DNA from 3 places in the Geobacillus sp. C56-T2 genome. Region 1 is predicted to be linked to each of the others. Evidence: riboswitches for the same ligand, from Rfam matches in the RefSeq annotation. Region 1 holds a riboswitch; each other region holds the start of a gene.
What was found. Region 1 has a riboswitch for cobalamin ahead of GC56T2_RS11050 (ABC transporter substrate-binding protein). Riboswitches for the same ligand answer to the same signal wherever they lie in the genome.
Positions count from the first base shown of each region.

Region 2: linked by a shared signal. The riboswitch ahead of GC56T2_RS04465 (ribonucleoside-diphosphate reductase subunit alpha) and the one ahead of GC56T2_RS11050 (ABC transporter substrate-binding protein) in region 1 are both predicted to bind cobalamin.
Region 3: linked by a shared signal. The riboswitch ahead of GC56T2_RS08855 ((2Fe-2S) ferredoxin domain-containing protein) and the one ahead of GC56T2_RS11050 (ABC transporter substrate-binding protein) in region 1 are both predicted to bind cobalamin.

Region 1 is NZ_VJWB01000001.1:2,216,090-2,223,324, reverse strand. It holds gene GC56T2_RS11060 (APC family permease) at 1-998, shown strand, start outside; gene GC56T2_RS11055 (PH domain-containing protein) at 1,192-1,806, shown strand; cobalamin riboswitch at 2,113-2,311, shown strand; gene GC56T2_RS11050 (ABC transporter substrate-binding protein) at 2,454-3,413, shown strand; gene GC56T2_RS11045 (FecCD family ABC transporter permease) at 3,379-4,434, shown strand; gene GC56T2_RS11040 (adenosylcobinamide amidohydrolase) at 4,431-5,906, shown strand; gene cbiB (adenosylcobinamide-phosphate synthase CbiB) at 5,903-6,874, shown strand; gene cobD (threonine-phosphate decarboxylase CobD) at 6,831-7,235, shown strand, end outside.
Region 2 is NZ_VJWB01000001.1:856,582-863,816, forward strand. It holds gene asnB (asparagine synthase (glutamine-hydrolyzing)) at 1-1,131, shown strand, start outside; gene GC56T2_RS04445 (winged helix-turn-helix domain-containing protein) at 1,561-2,550, shown strand; gene GC56T2_RS18015 (hypothetical protein) at 2,645-3,175, shown strand; gene GC56T2_RS04460 (gamma-glutamylcyclotransferase family protein) at 3,299-4,186, shown strand; cobalamin riboswitch at 4,389-4,582, shown strand; gene GC56T2_RS04465 (ribonucleoside-diphosphate reductase subunit alpha) at 4,713-6,995, shown strand; gene GC56T2_RS04470 (ribonucleotide-diphosphate reductase subunit beta) at 7,191-7,235, shown strand, end outside.
Region 3 is NZ_VJWB01000001.1:1,751,848-1,759,082, forward strand. It holds gene GC56T2_RS08835 (energy-coupling factor ABC transporter ATP-binding protein) at 1-748, opposite strand, end outside; gene GC56T2_RS08840 (energy-coupling factor transporter transmembrane component T family protein) at 754-1,482, opposite strand; gene GC56T2_RS08845 (energy-coupling factor ABC transporter substrate-binding protein) at 1,466-1,759, opposite strand; gene GC56T2_RS08850 (energy-coupling factor ABC transporter permease) at 1,764-2,504, opposite strand; gene GC56T2_RS08855 ((2Fe-2S) ferredoxin domain-containing protein) at 2,507-2,911, opposite strand; cobalamin riboswitch at 3,093-3,286, opposite strand; gene rraA (ribonuclease E activity regulator RraA) at 3,346-3,831, opposite strand; tRNA gene GC56T2_RS08865 (tRNA-Gln) at 4,073-4,145, opposite strand; gene GC56T2_RS08870 (glycerophosphodiester phosphodiesterase family protein) at 4,337-5,218, shown strand; gene GC56T2_RS08880 (DNA topoisomerase III) at 5,488-7,235, opposite strand, start outside.

The DNA.
Region 1 (7,235 bases):
CCGCCGCTCTAGCCGACATTGTGCCGGAAGTGCCGATGTATGTGTGGCTCGTGCTGTTTATCGGCATCAATACGGTCATTAACATTCTCGGCATTGAAATGACAGCGAGAGCCAATAAAGTGATCGTTATCCTAGAGCTCATCGTTTTGGCGATTTTCGTCATCACGGGCGTTGTGGCGATTTTCAAAGGGGTGAACGGAGCGGAATTTACGTTTAAGCCGTTGTATGACCCCGATCATTTCAGCATGGGAACGGTCATGGGAGCGGTGTCGATCGCCGTATTGAGCTTTCTCGGTTTTGACGCGGTGTCAACACTCGCTGAGGAAACGAAAGACGGAAGGTCGTCCATCGGCAAGGCGATCATCGGCGCTCTGCTGGTGGTCGGGGCGCTGTTTATCATTCAAACATGGGTGGCGGCTTTGATTTGGCCTGATTATACGACGTTTAAAAACGCAGACGCGGCGTTTTATCAGATTGCGGAGCTGGCAGGCGGACCGTGGCTCAAATGGACAACGATCATTGCCACGGCGTTTTCTTGGGGAATCGCCAACGCCCTTGTGGCGCAGGCGGCTATTTCCCGCATCTTGTATAGCATGGGTCGCGACCGTCAATTGCCCGGCGTGCTGGCCAAAGTGCACCCGAAGTTTCAAACACCGTACGTAAGCACCTTGCTTGTCGCTGTCATTTCGCTCATTGTCACGACGGTGTTCGCTTCGCAAATCGATAAGCTCGCTTCGCTTGTCAACTTCGGCGCCCTGACTGCATTTCTCTTTTTGCATGTATCGGTGATGAACTACTTTTTGCGCAAACAAAAGAGCCATGACTATATCAACCATCTTTTGTTTCCGCTCATCGGTTTTGTCGTCATCGGCTACGTATGGATCAATCTCGATCCGCTCAGCAAAAAGCTCGGACTGATTTGGATCGCCATTGGGCTTGTGTATTTGATCGTCCTGCGCCTTACGAACAAAGGCTCGCGACTGAGCGGGGAACTGTAGTGGCGTGTACGGCCTGACGCCGTCTGAACAAGGCGTTGGGCCGTTCAATGGTTGGCAAACATGAAACTTTTTTTTTGCCCTCCACGTATGACTATAGAGGATGCGGTGCTCTGCCAAAACAACGTGCGTTGCTGCCCGTTGCGGAGTGGCGCGAGCCAATGAAAAATGGAAGGGGTCGGGGCGAGAAATGAGCATGTTTGGAAAAGTCGCGGCCGATGTGCTTGGATTGAGCGACATCGGTTCGGTCATTCAACCGAAAGACTACGACAAAGTCGATGCCGATGATTATGTGATGCACGAGGATGGAGAAAAAATTTACTTCCTTATTAAATCGAAATCCGATGAGTATTGCTTCACCAACCGTGCGCTCATTCATCTGGACGGCACGAGCGCAGCAAGCAAAAAACGGACGCTGCGCCGCTACGATTACTACAAGCATCCGATTTCCGACGTGTCGCTCGAGACGGCCGGAACGGTCGATATGGACGCGGAAATCAAATTCAAAATCGGGTCGCACGCCTACTCGATTGATGTGCATAAAAAACATATCGAGGAACTGAAAGATTTGTATAAATCGCTGCTTGCGATCGCCGACATTTGCCGCGAAAATGAAATGAAGCTCGACTATGCCGAGCGGAGCCTCGAGCTGGCGGCCAAGGTGTTTGCCAACATGCGCGGCGACAGCGCCAATGTGTCGGCCGATTTTCAGGCCGTGAATGAATACGCGTTTCAATGGCTGACGGAAGCGAAAAAGAACTATACGGTGAAAGATTTCGGCTTTGTGTTTGAAAAATACATCGAGCAGTGAGGAGATGAAGCTTGCATTCGGGAAAGACGCCGGGCCAGAGGGGGGGCGTCTTTTCCTGTTTTTCAAAGGAACGCGTCGTTGGCAAACGGTGAAGGGGAGAGAGTGGAGGCAGGCAACGTGGCGGCATTTGACATCGCGGAGTTCGATGCAATGGTGCATGCGGCGTTCCGTACAAAACACGGACACTGGAGCCGAGCTGCCTGACCGCAAAAGTGGATCGATGACCTCTTCCGCCAGCCCGCTGTAAATTCATAGTTGTCAAATGCCAAGCCTTGCTTTAATATAAAAATGTCCATATCCGATAACTCAATCAACTCGCAGCAAGGTGCCGAAAAGGCTTAATAGGGAATCCGGTGGGAATCCGGAGCTGTCCCCGCAACTGTCAATGCGGACGAAATGAAATCGCCACTGTACGGACGGATGGCTTGCGCTGTTTTCCGTACGGGAAGGCTTCAGAGTAGGATGACGCATGAGCCAGTAGACCTGCCTTGCTTGCCGCAGTTTCCGAATCTTCGGGGGGTGAGACGCGGAAACAGTCGCATAGGGCATGGTTGTGCCCATTGGCGGTCTGTTTTCCGCTCATTCCCCAACCGGACGGAATGGGCGTTTTTTTATTGTACATACATCATTGAAGGGGGAACGTACGGATGAAGCGTTGGAAATGGTCTGCGGCGCTCGCTGCTCTCATCCTTTTGGCCGTTATGCTTGCCGGTTGCAGCAGCGGAGCGGGCAGCAGCGCCCAGCCGACAAAAAAAGAGGAGCCGAAAGCGGAACAATCGGCGTTTCCGGTGACGGTGAAAGACGGGCTTGGGGAAGAGGTCACCATCAAAGCGGAACCGAAAACGATCGTTTCGCTCATCCCGAGCAATACGGAAATCGCCTACGCGTTAGGGCTCGGTGAAAAAATTGTCGGCGTCAGCGATTTTGACAATTATCCTGAAGACGTCAAAACAAAAACGAAAATCGGCGGGATGGAGTTTAATGTCGAGAAAATCATTTCGCTCAAACCGGATCTCGTCTTGGCTCATGCGTCAAGCGCCCATAACTCGCGCGATGGCTTGCAGCAATTGAAAGACGCCGGCATCACCGTGCTTGTCGTCAATGATGCGAAATCGTTTGCGGACGTGTACGCCTCGATCGAGCTCATCGGCAAAGCGACGGGAACGGTGGACAAAGCGAAGCAAGTGATTGAAGGGATGAAAGAAAAGCTTTCGCAAATCGAAGAAAAAGCGAAACAAATTCCGGCGGACAAGCGGGCGAATGTGTGGGTGGAAGTGTCGCCGCCGCCGCAGCTGTATACGGCCGGCAAAGGAACGTTCATGGATGAGATGCTTCAAGTGATTTCAGCGAAAAACGTCGCCGGCGATTTGGAAGGCTGGCCGATGGTGACCGAGGAAAAAGCGGTGGCCTATAAGCCGGATGTGATCATCACGACATACGGCGGGGCGAAACAAGTGCTCGAGCGCGCGGCCTGGAAAGATGTGCCGGCGGTGAAAAACAAGCGGGTGTATGATGTCAACACCGATTTGGTCAGCCGGCCGGGTCCGCGCCTCGCCGAAGGGGTCGAGGAACTTGCCAAAGCCATTTACCCGGAAGTGTTTCAGTAAACTACCGATGTATATCCTAGCCGTTACGGCGGCTGTATTTTCGCTGCTCGCAGGGGTATCGACAGGGTCGCTGTCGATTCCCTTTTCTTCTATTATCGAGATTCTCGCGTCGCAATGGCTCGGAATGCCGCTCTCGTCGGACGTTCCTTCCGACTGGGTGCCGATTGTGATGGCGATCCGTCTGCCGCGCGTCGTGCTCGCCTTTTTGGTTGGCGCTTCGTTGGCGCTGGCTGGGGCGGCGTTTCAGGGGCTTTTGAAAAACGCGCTCGCCGACCCGTACACGCTCGGCGTTTCATCCGGCGCGTCGGTCGGCGCGGTGCTCGTGATCTTCCTTGGCTGGCAATGGCCGCTGTTCGGCACGTTTACACTGCCGATCGTCAGCATCGTATGCGGCATGGCGACGCTTGCGGCCGTCTTGGCGTTTACTCGCGCCGTCGATCGGCGGATGTCGGTGGAGACGATCATTTTAGCCGGCATTATTTTCGGGGCCTTTTTTAGCGCCTTCATTTCGCTCATGATCGCTTTGACCGGCGACGAATTGCGGCAAATCATCTCTTGGCTGATGGGGAGCGTGGCGATGCGCGGATGGACGTATAGCGGACTATTGTTGCCATTTTTTCTCGTCGGTGCGGCAACACTGATCGCCAACGGCCGCGAGTTGAACGCGTTCGCGTTCGGCGAGGCGGTGGCGCTTCATGTCGGCGTTGACGTTGCGCGCCGGAAAATCGTTATTTTGACGGCGGCCGCCTTGCTCACCGGAGCGGCGGTGTCGGTGTCGGGGACGATCGGCTTTGTCGGGCTTGTCGTTCCCCACATCGTGCGGCTTTTATGCGGGCCGGACTACCGGGTGCTTTTGCCGCTATCGCTCTTGTACGGCGGGGCGTTTCTTGTGTTCGCCGATCTGGCGGCACGGACGATCATCGAGCCGCGCGAGCTGCCGATTGGCGTTATCACTTCGCTCGTCGGCGCTCCGCTGTTTGCCGTTTTGTTTTTCCGAAAAACGAAGCGAAAGTTGGGATGACGATGCTGCAAGTGCGAGAGGTGTCGCACCGATACGGGACGACTCAAGTGCTTGACCGGGTGACGTTTTCCGTGGAGAAAGGGGAGCTGTTTGGCATCATTGGGCCGAACGGCAGCGGCAAGACGACATTGCTCAAGCTCATCAGCAAAGAGCTGCCGCTGGCAAGCGGCGAGATTGCCATCAGCGGTCGGCCGCTTTCCGAATTGTCGACAAAACAGTGGGCGCGCTTGGCCGCCGTCCTGCCGCAAACGTTGGAAACGGCGCACGGCTATACGGTGAAAGAAACGGTGGCGCTCGGCCGCTACGCCCATCAGCGCGGCTTGCTTCCAGCGTGGACGGCGGAAGATGAAGCCGCCGTTCAAGAGGCGCTCGCCGTTGTCGGTCTCGCCCACAAAATGGATGCGCCGCTGGAGCGGTTAAGCGGCGGCGAGCGGCAGCGGGCTTATTTGGCGCGGGCGCTCGCTCAAGAGCCGCAGCTGCTCTTGTTGGATGAGCCGACCAACCATATGGATTTAAGTGGGCAAGTCCGGCTTTTGGACCGGCTCACTGCAGCGGCTCGTGCCCGCGGTTTGACGGTGGTCGCGGTCTTTCATGAGATGAACGTCGCCAGTCTGTATTGCGATCGGGTGCTCGTTTTAAAGGACGGGAAAACAGCCGCGCTCGGCGCGCCGGCGGACGTCATGACGCCAGCGCTGCTGAATGACGTGTTTGCCGCTCCGGTCGTGCGCCAAGCGCATCCAGCGGCGGCCAAGCTGATGTTTTCGTTTGTGCCGCAACATCGCGAGGAGAAAACGCCGCTCCTCGGCGGGCTGCGCCCGGTTTTTTTGGCCGATGCGGTCGTTCTTGCTTCACCAAGGCCGCTGCGCGTCTTGTCGTCCGCTTTGGTTGGCGCCGGATTTCAATGGGCGACCCATTTCGTCAACCGCCATGTCGGGCTGGATTACGACTGCGGCGACGCGGAAGAGGAGATGCGCCGCTATTTGAAACGGCACGGCTTTTCCCCGGAGCGGACGATCGGCATGATGACTGCCGTCGATGTCCATGACGCCGTTTGGCTTCAGGAGGAAAGGAAAGGGTGTTCGGCCGCGGTGTTAGTCACCGCCGGCGTCGGCAATGCGGTCGACGCGGCCCGAGCGTGGCGGCATCAGCCGGCCGCCGCGAAGCCGGGAACGATCAATATGGTCATTGTCGTCGATGGGACGCTAACGGAAGCGGCGTTCGTGCAAGCGGTGATGACGGCGACGGAGGCGAAGGCGAAGGCGCTTGCCGAGCGGTCGGTTTGCGATCCGGAAACGCGAACGCTGGCTACCGGCACATCAACCGACTCGCTGGCGGTGGCGGCGACGCAAACAGGGCCGTCGTTTTCCTACGCTGGAACGGCGACCGAGCTTGGCCGCACGCTTGGCCGGCTTGTGTATGAAGCGACCATCGAGGCGCTCGATCGCTACGAGCGGCGGAGGGGAAAGCGATGACCCATTTGACGGCATTGGCGTTAGCCTTGTTTTTGGATGCGCTGGTGGGCGACCCGCGTTGGCTTCCGCATCCGGTGCGGGGCATGGGAAAACTGATCGCTTCGCTCGATCGCCGCTGGAATAACGGAACAAAGAGAAAAGCGAAAGGGGCCGCGGCTTTGGTTGTCGTGTCGGCTGTTGTTTACGGGCTGTCGGCGCTCGCGGTGGCGGCAGGGTATGCGGTGTCTCTGTACGTAGGGGTGGCGGTCGAGTCGGTGCTCATTTTCACCGCCATTGCCACGAAAAGCTTGGCCGTTGCGGCAGAAGAGGTGCGTCGGCCGCTTGAAGCGGGCGATCTTTCCAAGGCGCGGCAGGCGCTGTCGATGATCGTCGGCCGCGACACCGAGCGTCTCGATGAAGCCGGCATCACTCGCGCCTGCATCGAGACGGTGGCGGAAAATACGAGCGACGGCATCACGGCCCCGCTCTTTTACGCCGCCATTGGCGGCGCTCCGCTCGCTTTGTTGTATCGGGCGGTAAACACGTGCGATTCCATGATCGGTTACAAAAACGAGAAGTATCGCGAATTTGGCTGGGCGGCTGCCCGGTTCGATGATGTGTTGAACTATGTTCCGGCGCGGCTGACGGCGCTCGTGATGGTGCTTGTTTTCGGCGGGCGCCGCCTCCGTGCGGCGCTGGCGATTTTGTTTCGCGACGCCCGCCGCCATCCGAGCCCGAACAGCGGGTGGCTGGAAGCGGCGATGGCCGGTCTGCTTGGCGTGCAGCTTGGTGGAACGAATACATACGGCGGCCTTGTTTCCGTCCGGCCGACGCTCGGCGATGCGGTGGTGCCGCTTTGTCCCGCTCACATTCGCCGGGCGGTCGCGATCATGATCGGGACCGTGTTCGTGTTCGCGTTTTTATTATGGATAGGAGGGATGATCGTTGCCATGGCCAGCGCATGGGGCGAATCCGCGCGCGCTTTATGAGCAATGCGGACTGAAGCCCCCCGATCAGTATATCGATTTCAGCGTCAATACGAACCCGTACGCGTTGCCGCCGTCCGCCTGGCCGACCGGAGAAGATTGGGCGCGTTGGGCGAGCGAATATCCCGATCCGGAAGCCAAAGCGCTCAAAGAGAAAGTGGCTGAGCGAGAGCGCATTCGCCCTGAGCAAGTGCTTGTCACCAACGGGGCGGTGGAGGCGGTGTATTTGTTGGCGGCCATGTTTGCCGGCCGCCGCGTCGGCGTCTTGGAGCCGGCGTTTTCTGAATATCGGCGCGCCTCTCTTGCTTACGATTGCGAAGTGACGTCATTGATGGCGGAGGAAAGCCGCGGATTTTTGCCTGAT
Region 2 (7,235 bases), 1.4 Mb from region 1:
GGGGCGTTTTTGTCGGGCGGCATTGATTCATCGTTCATCGTCGCCATCGCCAAACAATTCCATCCGCACCTGAAGACATTTTCCGTCGGGTTTGAGCGGCAAGGGTTCAGCGAAATCGATGTGGCCAAGGAGACGGCTGAGAAGCTGGGTGTAGACAATATCAGCTATGTCATTTCGCCGCAGGAGTATATGGACGAGCTGCCGAAAATTATGTGGCATATGGATGATCCGTTGGCGGATCCGGCCGCGGTGCCGCTGTATTTTGTCGCCCGTGAAGCGAGAAAGCATGTTACCGTGGTGCTTTCCGGCGAGGGGGCGGACGAGCTGTTTGGCGGCTATAACATTTATCGTGAACCACAATCGTTGCGGTGGTTGGAGCGGATGCCGGGAGCGGTGAAGAGCGTGCTGCGCTTCATCGCCAAGTGGCTTCCTGACGGGGTGAAAGGGAAGAGCTTTTTAGAGCGCGGCACGACCCCGCTTGAGAAACGGTATATCGGGAACGCCAAAATATACAGTGAAGCGGAAAAGGCGGCCTTGCTCAAAACGTATGAAAAAGGCCGTGAGTATACAACGGTGACCGCGCCGCTCTATCAAGAAACCGTTCATTATCCGCCGGTCAACCGGATGCAGTACATTGATCTCCATACATGGCTGAGAGGCGATATTTTAGTTAAGGCCGATAAAATGACGATGGCGCATTCGCTTGAGTTGCGGGTGCCGTTTTTGGACAAAGCGGTGTTTGCAGCAGCTGCTACGATCGCTCCGGAAATGAAAACCGCCAACGGCACGACGAAATATATTTTGCGCAAAGCGGCCGAAGGCATCGTGCCGGATCATGTATTAAACCGGAAAAAATTAGGATTTCCTGTGCCGATTCGTCACTGGTTGAGAAACGAAATGTATGATTGGGCGAAACAGCTTATTCACGACAGCGAAACGGACCACTTGTTCCATAAAGACGTGCTGTATCGCTTGCTCGATGAGCATGCGCAGCAGAAAGCAGACCATAGCCGCAAGCTGTGGACGGTGTTGGCGTTTATGATTTGGCATCAAGTGTATGTAGAGCGAGCCTACGATTTTGTTTCATCTGGACAAAAGGAAAAGCCGCTGGCGCCTGCTTTTGAGGCGTAAGGGGGAACAGGACGAGGCGTCCCGGAATTCGGCCGGGGCGCCTGCCTGTTTTGGTCCGGAAACCATAAGGGGCGGTGATTGACTCGCGCAACCGCTTCTCGGAATCGTTTCGCCAGTAGAAAAGACTTGCTGCATCAGCCTCTGCGTTCACGCGTTCCATCATCGATCAAGGCAAGCAGCGGTTTTTTACCAAAAAGGGACGGTGTGAGCAAGGCGAAAGCGCTGCGCTAGTTTCGTTTGGTCGGGCAGGGGGCCATGATGGGGATATGGTGTTGGGGTGAATAGCAGGAGGAGGAAAAACGGGATGTGGCCGCTGTTTACCGAATGATCGGCTTGGCGGTCTGTTCTTTTCTATCTCTTTGTTCGGTTGGCATGATATAATTTAAGAAAAATGAAACAACTTGTTGCGAAGATGGAAGGGAAGAAAAAATGGAGAAAAGACGGGAGCTGGAGCGGCTGCGTGAACAATTGAACCAGTGGCTTGCCGAAGAGGAAAGCGATAATGATTGGGAATGGATCAGACGGGGCGAGGAGATCGTTGAACGGTTGTCTCAGCTAGAGCCGGAAAATAAGAATCTTAGAACATGGTTTGCCCAAGTTTTATGCCGTTACGGGCGCGATATAAAGCTGAAGAAGCGGAACTTTCAAAAAGCGCGGACATTGTTTGAAGAAGCGTTGCGTTTTGATCCGGAGGACCCGGTTTGCCGTTATCATTTGGGCCATCTCGAGCTGTATGACAGGAAATGGAGAAAGGCGATTCAGCAGCTCGAATTCGTTTGGAAGTCAACCCATCAAGCCCTCAAACCGTATCATTATATTCGCGCGCTCTGTTCCAGTGCGATTGCTTATAATCAGCTTGGGGATCCGAAAAAAGCGCTCGAATTGCTTGACCAAGCGGAGAAAAAGACCGACAGCCATTTGTACCAAACCGAGATTGACAACGTCCGCTTGCAAGTGAATGTGCGTGAAAAAGCGGAGGCAGAGAAAGACGAGTGTTTATTTCTCCTCATCGAAGAAAATCGGCGCTTGCCCATTACCTATGGGGAAGCTTGCGAGCTGGCTGAGGAAGACGATCAGTACGTGATTTTGGATATGCGGAGAAACGCGGTGTTCCACGGTCCTTGCGATTCGGTTCCATTGCCGGATCGCCTGGTTAAATTGCTTCAATGTTTGCTGAAGGCGGCGCCGAACGTCAGAGAGTACAGTGACATCCGAGCAGAAGTATGGGGAGAAGGGGAGGATGTGAGGGACGACGTTGTGAAAAAAATGATCGAAAAATTGCGGAAACGGCTAGCATCTTGTTTTTCTGAACCGATTGATCAGATTATCGTCAATGTACGGGGAAGAGGGTATCGCTGGGAATGCGAAATTCCTTATCGCATCATTGTGTCGCAAGATGATTATGAATATGTCATATGAAAATTATGAAAAGCGGGAAATGGTCACCTAGCCGGTGACCATTTTTTTTTATAATGCCATTGTCAAAAGCAAAAAAATCAAGGAGGGATTTGTAATGGGGACATTAACGGCACAGTTGTTGATTGGAAAGGGGCATCCGTACCATGGCGGCATCAGCCCGACACATTATTTGTTCTTGTCCGAGAATAGCGTACCGGCGTGGATTTTAGTCCGGGAAAATTTGCTCTCGTCTAAGCAGGAGAAACCGTTCATGAAAAAAGTATGGATTCCGACGCTTGAACATATGCTTGAGGACGGGCTGCTCATGGTGGCGTATTACGTCCTTCATGACCCTGTGATCCAAGAAAAGGCGAAACCGTTCATTGAAGGGAAAAAGGGCGGACGTGTTCAATTGTACGATGATATTGATATGAGCCATCTTCGCGAGCTGCATTCGCTCTGCCGGCAAATCGACACCGACTATAAAATTGCGTTCACTATTTTTGATGATTCCACATTAAACGGTCATTTGGATGTATTGAAGCAATACAAGATGGATGTGGAAATTTGCCTTTCATGCTATCACCGTTATAAGGATGTGTGGAACCGGCGGACGGTGGAAAGAGGAAGCTGGCCGATTCGCTGACAGTGCTGTTTCCCCGGGCGGAATGGCCGCCCGCCACGCCTGGGGGATGTTTCAACGCTTGGTGAGCTGTGAGGATTCAAAGGGAATGGAACGATAAATCACAAAGACGGAAGGGGAATCAAAATGGAAACGATTAATGTATTTGTGTATGGGACACTGCGGATAGGAGGACGCAATCATCGGCTGATTGCCAATTATGTGCAGTCCGTTCGCAAAGTGACGGTGAAAGGGAGGCTGTTCCATTTGCCAGCTGGCTATCCGGCGATGGTGGACGGAAACGGGACCGTTCACGGCGAAATGTTCGAACTAAGCGATCCGGAAGCGGTGCTTGCTTTGCTCGATCAACTTGAAGGGTATCACGGCCCGGGGGAGTTGAATCATTATGAGCGAATCACTGTTGTCGCAACGGATGCTGATGGCAATACGTATACTTGTTACGCTTATGTTTATCCGCAGGAGCAGGAAGAATGGCTCACACAACACGCTCAACTCGTTTTCGGGGGTGATTGGATGACGTTTCTCCATTCTCCAAAGGAAGTGTTGTATTTTGCGTATGGCTCGTGCATGAGTGAACGCGATTTTCGGCCCACTGTTCCCCATTTTGAAGTGATGGGCCGGGCCGTGCTTGATGACTATCGGCTGGCGTTTACCCGATATTCGTGCAGGAGGGAGGGCGGAGTGGCCGATATTGTGCCTTCCCCCGGCGATCGGGTCGAGGGGGTGCTGTATAAAATTCCGGAGCACTATGTGGCGAATCTTGATCGGCGCGAAGGAGTTCCAGCCGGTGTGTACCGCCGAGAATACGTCGATGTGCAGTTTCACGGGCAGTTTGTCCCCGCACTTACGTATGTTGTCGTTGACAAACAGGCAGAGGAAATTGCGCCGAGCGCATCGTATGCCGCTATTATTCTTAATGAAGGGATGTCCCGCTTGAGCCGGCAATACGCTGAACAAGTGCGGCGCCATATTGAAAGATTATGGGAAAAAGGGCGCGGAAAGGGAGGCAGATAAAAACAAGTTTGTAGATTTTGAGAAACGCGGCTGGGAAGCGGCCTACGCCCTTAAATCACCCCCTTTCTAGGACAGTGTTTCTAAGGATTGATCGAGAAAATCTCGCTTGTCCCTTGCAATTCTTGTTGTTTTAGTATATGCTTGTTCCATCAGGATGATCATCCACTATATATTGTTTTGTTCTCTTTTTTAAACAACTATATATCGTTTCGCCAAGCAATGGTGTCCATCAGGACTTAATAGGGAATCCGGTGCGAATCCGGAACTGCCCCCGCAACTGTATGTGCGGACGAAATGGGATGGCCACTGGCGGTAAGAGCCATTTAGCGCCGCTGGGAAGGCCCCAAAGTAGGACGATGCACGAGTCAGGAGACCTGCCTTGCTTGGAACGTTTCATGTTCTTCGGGGTGTGAGAAGATGAAACGATAGGGGAAAAGAAAAAGGGAGTTCGTCTGCCTTTTTCCGTCTGTCGTTTCATCCGCTCGCCTGCCCGAGCGGATTTTTTTATGGAGGAGAGGGGAAACGAATGACAGTGTCGACGAAATCAATTGTTGTCGATGATCAAGGAAAAGAGAAAGCATTTTCGCGCGAGGAGTTTGCTAGGTTGGTGGAGCAGGCGGCGGCCGACTTTGTCCGTCTGTCGCTCGAGGAATATGAAGAACGTGTATGGCAGCTTCTCAGCCGAAAAGAGATGGTCACCTTCCGGCAGCTGTATCAAACCGCCATTTTGGAAGGGCTGTCGTATATTAGTGAGCAGGAGCCGGAATGGACGTTTGTGTGCGCCCGCCTGTATTTGCAGCAACTGTACCGCGAGGCAGCACGGCATCGCGGGTACGATGAGCGCAAGCGGTATGGCGATTTCTACTCGCTCCTTGTTGTGCTGACGGAACAAGGAGTATATCATCCGCTGCTGCTTGAACGTTATACGAAAGAAGAAATTGAGTCCATCGGTGCGTTTCTTGATCCGGAGAAGGACAAGTTGTTTACGTACATAGGGTTGCGCACGCTTGCGGATCGGTATTTGGCCCGCGATTATGAGCGGCGGCTGTATGAATTGCCGCAGGAGCGATTTTTGGTCATCGCCATGACGCTCATGGCGAACGAACCACAGCAGCGGCGGCTTGAGCTGGTGAAGGAAGCGTATTGGGCGTTAAGCAACCTATACATGACCGTGGCGACGCCGACGCTTGCCAACGCCGGGAAGTCATACGGCCAGCTGTCGAGCTGCTTTGTCGACACGGTCGATGACAGTTTGCAAGGGATTTACGACAGCAACACCGATATCGCCAATTTATCGAAATCAGGCGGCGGCATTGGGGTTTATTTAGGGAAAATTCGGTCGCGCGGCAGCGACATTAAAGGATTCAAAGGGGTCTCTTCCGGTGTCATCCCGTGGATGAAGCAGCTGAACAACACAGCGGTGAGCGTCGATCAGCTGGGACAGCGAAAGGGAGCCATTTCCGTCTATTTGGATGTGTGGCATAAAGATATTTTTGCGTTTCTCGATGCGCGGCTCAACAACGGCGACGAACGGCTGCGGACGCATGACTTGTTCACCGGCGTTTGCATCCCTGATTTGTTCATGGAACAGGTCGAACAGCGCGGCGACTGGTATTTGTTTGATCCGCATGAAGTGCGGACGGTGATGGGATTTAGCTTGGAAGACTTTTATGATGAGGAAAAAGGGAAGGGCAGCTTTCGGGAGAAATATTGGCAATGCGTCAACGAGCCGAGGCTGTCGAAAGAAAAAGTGCCGGCGATCGAAGTGATGAAAGGCATTATGCGCAGCCAGCTCGAGTCCGGGACGCCGTTTATGTTTTACCGCGATGAAGTGAACCGGCAAAATCCGAATCGCCATCTCGGGATGATTTACTGCAGCAACCTTTGCACGGAAATCGCGCAAAACCAAAGCCCGACGGTGATGAAGCGGCAATATGTGAAAGACGGGATGATTGTGATCGAAAAAATCCCGGGCGATTTTGTCGTCTGCAATTTATCGTCGATCAACTTGGCGCGTGCGGTGACCGATGGGGTGTTGGAGCGGCTCATCCCGATTCAAATGCGGATGCTTGATAATGTCATTGATTTAAATAACATTCCGGTGCTGCAGGCCGGTTTGACGAACGAAAAATACCGCGCTGTCGGGCTTGGCACTTTTGGCTGGCATCATTTGCTGGCGTTAAAAGGCATTCGCTGGGAGTCGGAGGAAGCGGTTCGCTACGCCGATGAACTGTATGAAACGATCGCGTATTTGGCGATTCAAGCGAGTATGGAGCTCGCCAAAGAAAAAGGGAGCTACCCGGCGTTTGCCGGATCGGATTGGCAGACGGGTGCTTATTTCGAACGGCGCGGCTACCAAAGCCACGGCGAGCTCGATTGGGACCGACTCAAGAGCAATGTAGCCCGCTACGGGGTGCGCAACGGCTATATCATGGCCATTGCGCCAAACGCCTCGACGTCGATCATCGCCGGCAGCACGGCGAGCATCGATCCGATTTTCTTAAAAGTGTATGCCGAGGAAAAGAAAGATTATAAAATTCCTGTGACCGTGCCGGATCTAAACGAACAGACGACATGGTATTACAAATCGGCGTACCATATCGACCAACGTTGGAGCATCAAGCAAAACGCCGCGCGCCAGCGCCATGTCGACCAAGCCATCTCGTTTAACTTCTACGTCATGAATACGATCAAGGCAAAGGAGCTGCTCGATTTGCATTTGACAGCGTGGAAGTCGGGGTTGAAAACGACGTATTACGTGCGTTCGACATCGGGGACGATCGAAGAGTGCGATTCGTGCGCGAGCTGACCGGGGCCAAAAGAGGCGCACTTCCTTGTGCCGGAGAGGCGTAAGCGGTTGGCCGCTCACACGATACTATATAAGCTGCAATTTTGTTTTCCATGGCATTGTTCGCTCTTCTTGTCACCGTGCCAGCTTGTCAGGTGATCAAGACGGGACATGGGGATCAGAAATTCTTTAGAAAACGAAAGGAAGGAATGGACGATGACGATCAGTGTAGTCAAACGGCCCATTATGGATCCGGAGGCG
Region 3 (7,235 bases), 460 kb from region 1:
CCCACTCCTTCCAGAACCGAACAAACAGCGGCACGTCCAAACGGACCGCGAGCAGCTGGTGGCGATCGGCAAAAACGTCTTCCGGCGATCCTTGCTTGACAATCCGGCCTTCGTGCATGACAGCGACCCAATCGGCCCATTGCCAGACGAAATCCATGTCATGCGTGGCAATGAGCACGGTCGTTCCCCTTTGATGAATGACATCGATTTGCCGCAAAAACTGTTTCGTTTGATGTTGGTCTAAATACGCCGTCGGTTCATCCAACACAAGCAAGTCCGGGTTTGTCGCCATCGCCGAACAAAGCGTCAGCCACTTTTTCTGTCCGAGGCTGAGCTGATGGGTGGGGCGATCGAGCCAATCACCGAGTCCGTATTCATCAACAAGCGCCGACAAAGCGGTTCTCATCTGTTCGTCATTGACCCCAGCGTGAGCGAGGCTAATCGCCAATTCATCGCGCACGAGCGGCGCAATCAGCTGATGTTCCGGATTTTGAAAAACGAGGCTGACTTCACGCCGCCAGCGCCGCCAATCGGCCCCGCGCTCATACATGTTGCTCCCTTTCCAATACAGCGCGCCCGACTGCGCCCGCAGCAATCCGTTCAGATGAAGAAACAGCGTCGTTTTGCCGCAGCCGTTTGCGCCGATGAGCGCGCATTTTTTCCCTGCTGGAATTTCCCAATCAACCCCGTTGAGCACATCGCGCGAGGAATCGTAAGCATAGCGCACTTGTTCCATCCGCAGCAGCACCTTTTTCACCCTTTCCACCAAACCATGCCGAGCAGCAGCCCGATCAACGCGGCGCCGGCTGTCATGTCACCGATGTGTGGTTTTGTGTCCAACGGCTGATGCCGATAGACAAACGAATCGATTCCCCCGCGAGCGGTAAGCGCGCGCCCGAGCGCTTCGTACGATTGCCCGGCCTTCAGCCACAATTGGTACATGAGCATCCCCCCATGCCGCCAATGTGTTCCCCCGTTGCGGGCGCGCAACGCCAGCCACAGCTCAACCGCCGCCTGCTCAAGCAAAAAGACGAAGCGGTACATCAGAAAACAAAGCTCGATGACCGCCGCCGGAAGACGGCAACGCCGCAGGACGGCAAACCATTCCGGCGCCGGCGTAGTGATCAGAAGGAAAAACAAACAAGACCACGCCGCCAACGAGCGAACAGCCAGTTCAGCGGCCGGCCGCAGCTGGCTATAGGAAATAGATAACCGAAATGGAAGAGAAATAGAAACGATCATGGTCAATAAACTGACTCCTAAAAAAACCGAAGCGGCAGCCATTGCTTTTCCATACAGCGAAAGCGGTACACCGGCGCGGCCGATGATCCAATACGTCATTCCGGCCATAATGAGCAGCTGTTCGCGCCAGCTGCTTATCATTCCAAGCACCAACAAAATCAGCGCCATCGCCAGCTTCCATTCCGCTCGCCACGTTCGCAGCCGATTGTCATAGGCGAACCGATCAAACTCGCGAATCATGCCCGTTCTTCCGTTCCGATCGCCCTTTATACAGGCCGATCACGTAGCCAATGACGCCAGCGCCAAGAGCGGCTTGCAGCGAAAACAGCAGCGTTTCCACTTCGCCGCCCGGCGGGGTGAAAATCGATTCAAACCACGGCCGGTAATGCGGAGCGAGCGTTTGAATCGCCCGTTCCGCCTGATCATCGGTGCCGCCAAATTCGGAGCCGCGCGCCCACCAAAGCGGAAGAAGGATCAACACCACGACGAAAGCGAACAGCCACCAGTTTTTCTTCATCGAATCACGCCCCCTTTTCCCGTTCAAATAGCGGAGAAGCTTGGTATGAAGCGAGCCAGTTCCAGACCATCACCGTCAAAATACCTTCCGTCACCGCCAGCGGCACTTGAGTGATGGCAAAAATGCCGGCAAATTTTAAAAACGAAGCGAGCACGCCGCCATCCGCCGCTGGAAACGCGACTGCCAATTGAACGGATGTAGTGACATAGGTCGCCAAATCTGACAAACAGGCAGCTAAAAATAGCGCCACCCGATGTGAAACAAGACCGCGCCGGTGCAGCTGATACACGCTAAACGCAACCAGCGGCCCAACGACCGCCATCGACAAAGCGTTCGCCCCCAATGTCGTCAATCCGCCATGAGCAAGCAGCAACGCTTGGAACAGAAGAACTAGCGTGCCGATGACAACCATCACCCACGGTCCAAACAACGCGGCCCCAAAGCCGATGCCGGTCGGGTGGGAGCTGCTTCCGGTGACGGACGGAATTTTCAGCGCCGACAGCACGAACGTAAACGCCCCGGCCAAAGCCATGAGCAGCTTTTGCTCCGGATGCTCTTTCAGCGTGCGGACGAGACGACGTAAACCCAACAAGAAAAATGGAAGAAACAATCCCCACCAAAATAGCGCCCATTTCGCTGGCAAAAACCCTTCCATAATGTGCATGGCATACGCGTCTTGTTCATTCGTCAAGAAGAAGTAACTTGTCAATAGCACCGCGATGGCAAGCCAACGACTTGTTCGCATCGTTATCGATTCGCCCCCTTCGGTTCATTAGCCGTTTTCCGCTTCCCAACCGGCGCCTCGCTTTCCCCTGCTGGCGCCCATTTGCATCCTGCCTCCTCATCAAACTCATACGTCGCCCATTCGCGAATCGGCGCCCCTTCACAAAGATGGATGCGCACCACCTCCCGCGCCTTTTCCGGCGTCATTTGTCGGTACCAGACGCCGTCCGGGTAGACGATCATCACGCATGCGTCTTGGCAGCGGCCGTTGCAGCGCGTTCGTGTCGTATGAACAAGATCGTCCAAACCAAGACGGGCGATCTCTTCGCGCACCGCCAGCGTCACTTCCTCCCCGCCATGACGGAGGCACGTCCCGCCGTTGCAAATGAACAAATGATGCCTCATTCCCCGCAAGTCCCACGTCGCCATCGAATTCCTCCTTTTGCAAGATTGGTAGAAATAAACACCTTTCAGCTTCGCTCCAAGAAAAATAAAAAAGCACCTCTACAGCAGAGGTGCAGAAAAATGCGTACGAAACCAAAAAAGAAGCCTAAAAGTGCCTAGTTCGGCCACCATTCTCCCGCACGTCTGCCTATAGTCCCGTAGGCATCCGTCCGACCCAAACAAGGCAGGTCTCCTGACTTAGGATCATCGCTTGCGGCGCCTTCCCGAAGCATCCTTCAGTGACTTGTTGCCGCAAAGCTCCCCATCACAGTGGCGGGCACCGTGCCGGATTTTCACCGGACTTCCCTTTTCACCCGAGCCGGTTTGACGAGCTCAGGCACCTTGTGGGTTCTTCACCATATCTACACTGTCATGGAACAAGCATCCGTCTCCATCGTAGTACAAGCGGGACGCTGCCGTCAACCGTTTTTTGCCGCCAAATCGTCGCGGGCCACGACAATGCCGTCCGCATCGGCGTACACGTACGCTCCCGGTTCCCAACGGACGCCGCCAAATTCAAGCACGACATCGCGGGCGCCTTTTCCTTCTTTTTTGCTTTTCACGGGACATGTGCCGATCGCCATTACTCCAATCGGCATGGCGCCAATTTCCGCTGAATCGCGGATGCAGCCGTGGATAATGACGCCAGCGAGCCCTCTCTCGCAGGCAATTTGCGCCAATCGGTCGCCGAATAACGCAACGCGGCGCGACCCTTTTCCGTCGACAACCAACACCGTCCCCGCTGGAACGGTCTCGAGCGCTTCCCGGACAAGCACGTTGTCCTCAAACACGTCGACCGTCGCAATCGGTCCGGAAAACATCTGTTTTCCGCCATATGATTGGAACGGCACCTCGCATACTTGCAGCTCGTCTAAAAATTGATCGCATAAATCGGCTGTTTTCATTGTCGCTCTCCCCTTTCCCTTTTTGCATTCGCCGCCATTCGCCAAAGTCCTGCCGACTACGCTTTTTTTGCGGCGCTGTTTATATTTGAAAAAGCGGATGTGGAGTTTTGCTAAACTAGACGTTGAACGTATTGACTCGTCCTTGCTGTCCGGCGAATGAAAAAACGGCCCCGCACGACATGGCGGAAACCGTTTCTGCCTGCCGGCTACGCGGCAAAAGCCGCCCCGTCCGGCCATTCAGCTCGGCTAGCTGGATTCGAACGAGCGCATCACGGAAGTCAAAGTCCGTTGCCTTGCCGCTTGGCTATAGCCCAACGTCTTTGTTGGCACTTACAGTAGGCAGCAACAAACCTCCCCTTTCGAATCAAAACGCATACCATTTTGCAAAAGGAAGCAAAATACAAATAATGATTCATGTTCCGTGCGTTTCACCACATCTTTACCATCTCTTCACAATCGCTTCATTTCAATAAAGTATAATGCAAAGAGAAAGGGGGGAACGACGTTGCGCCAAACCGCCGCCCTCCGCCAATGGCTTCATGTGTTGTGGTTATTGTGCCTGCCGCTCGGCCTCGCCGCATCAACCGCCGCACAGCCGTCCGTCGCCCCGAAACCGATCATCATCGCCCACCGCGGCGCATCCGGACACGCGCCGGAGCATACGCTCACGTCCTACCGCCTCGCCGCCCGCATGCAGGCCGACTATATCGAAGTCGATGTGCGGGCCACCCGAGACGGGAAGCTCGTCGCTTTGCATGATGCCACACTCGCTCGGACGACAAACGCCGAAACCGTTTATCCGCGCCGATCGCCATGGCAGGTCAGCGATTTTTCAATTCGTGAGCTCAAAAAGTTGGATGCTGGCTCGTGGTTGGCTCCACGCTTTGCCGGCGAGCGCGTCCCGACGCTTGATGAGGTCATTCAGATGTTGAAAGCGGAGTGTGTGGAAGCCCCGCTGTACATCGAAACGAAACAGCCCGGCATCGAAAAGGCCGTCGCGCACCTGCTGCAAAGCCATCACATGTTTCGCCCCGGCCGCGTCATGTTTCAATCGTTTTCCCGAAAAAGCCTCGAGGCGCTGCGTCGGCTCATTCCGCGCGGCATTCCGCTCATCCAATTGATCGACGGAAGGGAAGCGCAACATTGGAACGATCAACGGCTGAGACAAATCGCCTCCTACGCCGATGGCATCGGCTTGCCGCTTTCGGCCGTCACCAAAGAGCGAGTGCGCGCCGCCCATCGCCGCGGGCTCATCGTCCACGTCTATACCGTCAATGCGCCGCACGATCTGGCGCGCCTATGCACCATGGGCGTAGACGGGATCTTTACCGACTATCCCGACCGCCCGGCTCGCATCGCCGCTTGCCGCCGGCCGCCCGACCATTGACTAGCCTTCAGGGAGACGGGCGGGATTTTAGTTTACATAATATTATTATTGTTTAAAAACAAAATCGTTTCCATCTGATCCGATTCGGTGTATCCTTTATGAAAAAGGAGGCCGGATCATGCGGTTCGGTTTTGCCGCGCCAAGCGAGCCGGAGCGGCTGATGGAACGGATTCAAGAGCCGCAAACGGAGTAACCGGCAAAAAAGGCGGGACGCCATCGGTCCGCCCTTGGGCCAAGCGCCCCGCCCCCTATTTCCTCTGTTGCCTTCATTACCGCTTCGGAAACTGAAACGACAATTTCTTCTCGTTTTCATCCCACACAAGGACAGCGTCAAACGTTTTTCCGCCTTTTTTGAATCCTTTAATGACATTGGTTTTTCCTTTTACCAGCAGCTTTTTCACATTCGCCGCTGAAATCGATTTGCCGAGAATGCGTTTGGCGATCGTAAACGAGCATTTTGTTTTCGCGTACTGGTCGCAGCCGTACAACGTTCCTTTGTCGATGACGGTCCCTCCGCAAAGCGGGCACGGCCCGAGCTTCTCACCGATCGTTTTTTTCGTTCTCGTCCGCTGGATCGAGGCGGTGTCGACCCCGTTGAAATTCCAAGCCGGGGCGGCGGCGATGGCGTCAGCGACTACTTTTTGCGCCAGCTTTTTCACCTGTTCCATAAACAAGGCGGGCGAGGCCGCTCCTTCACCGATTTCGCTTAGGCGCTGCTCCCATTTCGCTGTCATTTCCGGCGAGGCGAGAATCGTGCCGCCAAGCGCCTCGATCAATACTTTCGCCTTGTCCGTCGGATAGACGAGGTTATTTTTTACTTCAATGTATTTTCGTTCCTTCAGCATCGTAATGATCGCCGCCCTTGTCGCTTCCGTGCCGAGCCCTTCCGTTTTGGAGAGCACTTTTTCCAGCTCCTCGTCGTCCAAAAATGTTCCCGCCGTTTTCATCAAGGTGATGAGTTCGCCTTCCGTATACCGTTTCGGCGGCTCGGTTTTCCCTTCTTTCACCTTGACAGCGGCCGCCTCCCCCGCTTCGCCCCGCTCGAGCGGCGGCAGCACCGCGTCTTTCTCCTCCTCATGCGGACGGATGACGGTGCGCCACCCCTCCTCAACGACTTGCCTTCCTTTCGAAACGAAGCGAGCCCGACCGTCAACCAACGTCGTGACGGTCGTATAATCCATGACCGCCGCCTGGTGGTGGGCGGCGATCAAGCGGCGCACGACTAAATCGTACACGTTTCGCTCGTCGGCCGACAGCTTCTCCGGGTCAACGACCTGTTCCGTCGGGATGATGGCGTAGTGGTCGGTCACTTTTTTCTCGTTTACATAACGTTTATTCTGTAAAATCGACGGCCGCGGCAGCGGAAAATACGAAGCGTACGCCGGAAACGACGACAGCTTTTGCAAAATGGCCGGGAACGTTTCCGCCTCTCCCCTAGTCACATGCATCGAATCAGAACGCGGGTACGAAACGATTCCTTTTTGGTAGAGCGATTGCAGCACATCGAGCGTTTTTTTCGGCGAGAAGCGGTACAGCTTGTTCGCTGTCGCCTGCAGCGTCGATAAGTTGAACAACAGCGGCGGCTGATACGTTTTCCGCTCGGTGCGGACGTCGGCGACTTCCGCTCGTTTTCCTTGGCAAAAGGCCGCGATCTGTTTCGCCATCTCCTCGTCCTTGAGACGCGTTTGGCCGTTTTCATCCGTCCATTTTCCTTCATAGCGCTTATCGCCGATGGCAAACGAAGCGACGACTTCCCAAAACGGCTCCGGGCGGAACTGCTCGATTTCCCGCTCGCGCCGGACAATAAGAGCCAAGGTCGGCGTCTGCACGCGCCCGACGGAAAACACATCGTTCATCCCGCGCTCTTTCAGCAACAAGCTGTACACGCGCGAAGCGTTCATGCCGACGAGCCAATCCGCGCAGGCGCGGGCATACGCTTCTTCATAGAGCGGACGCGTCGTCTGCTCATCGAGCAGGCGGCGAAATCCTTCGGCAATGGCCTTTGGGGTCAACGATG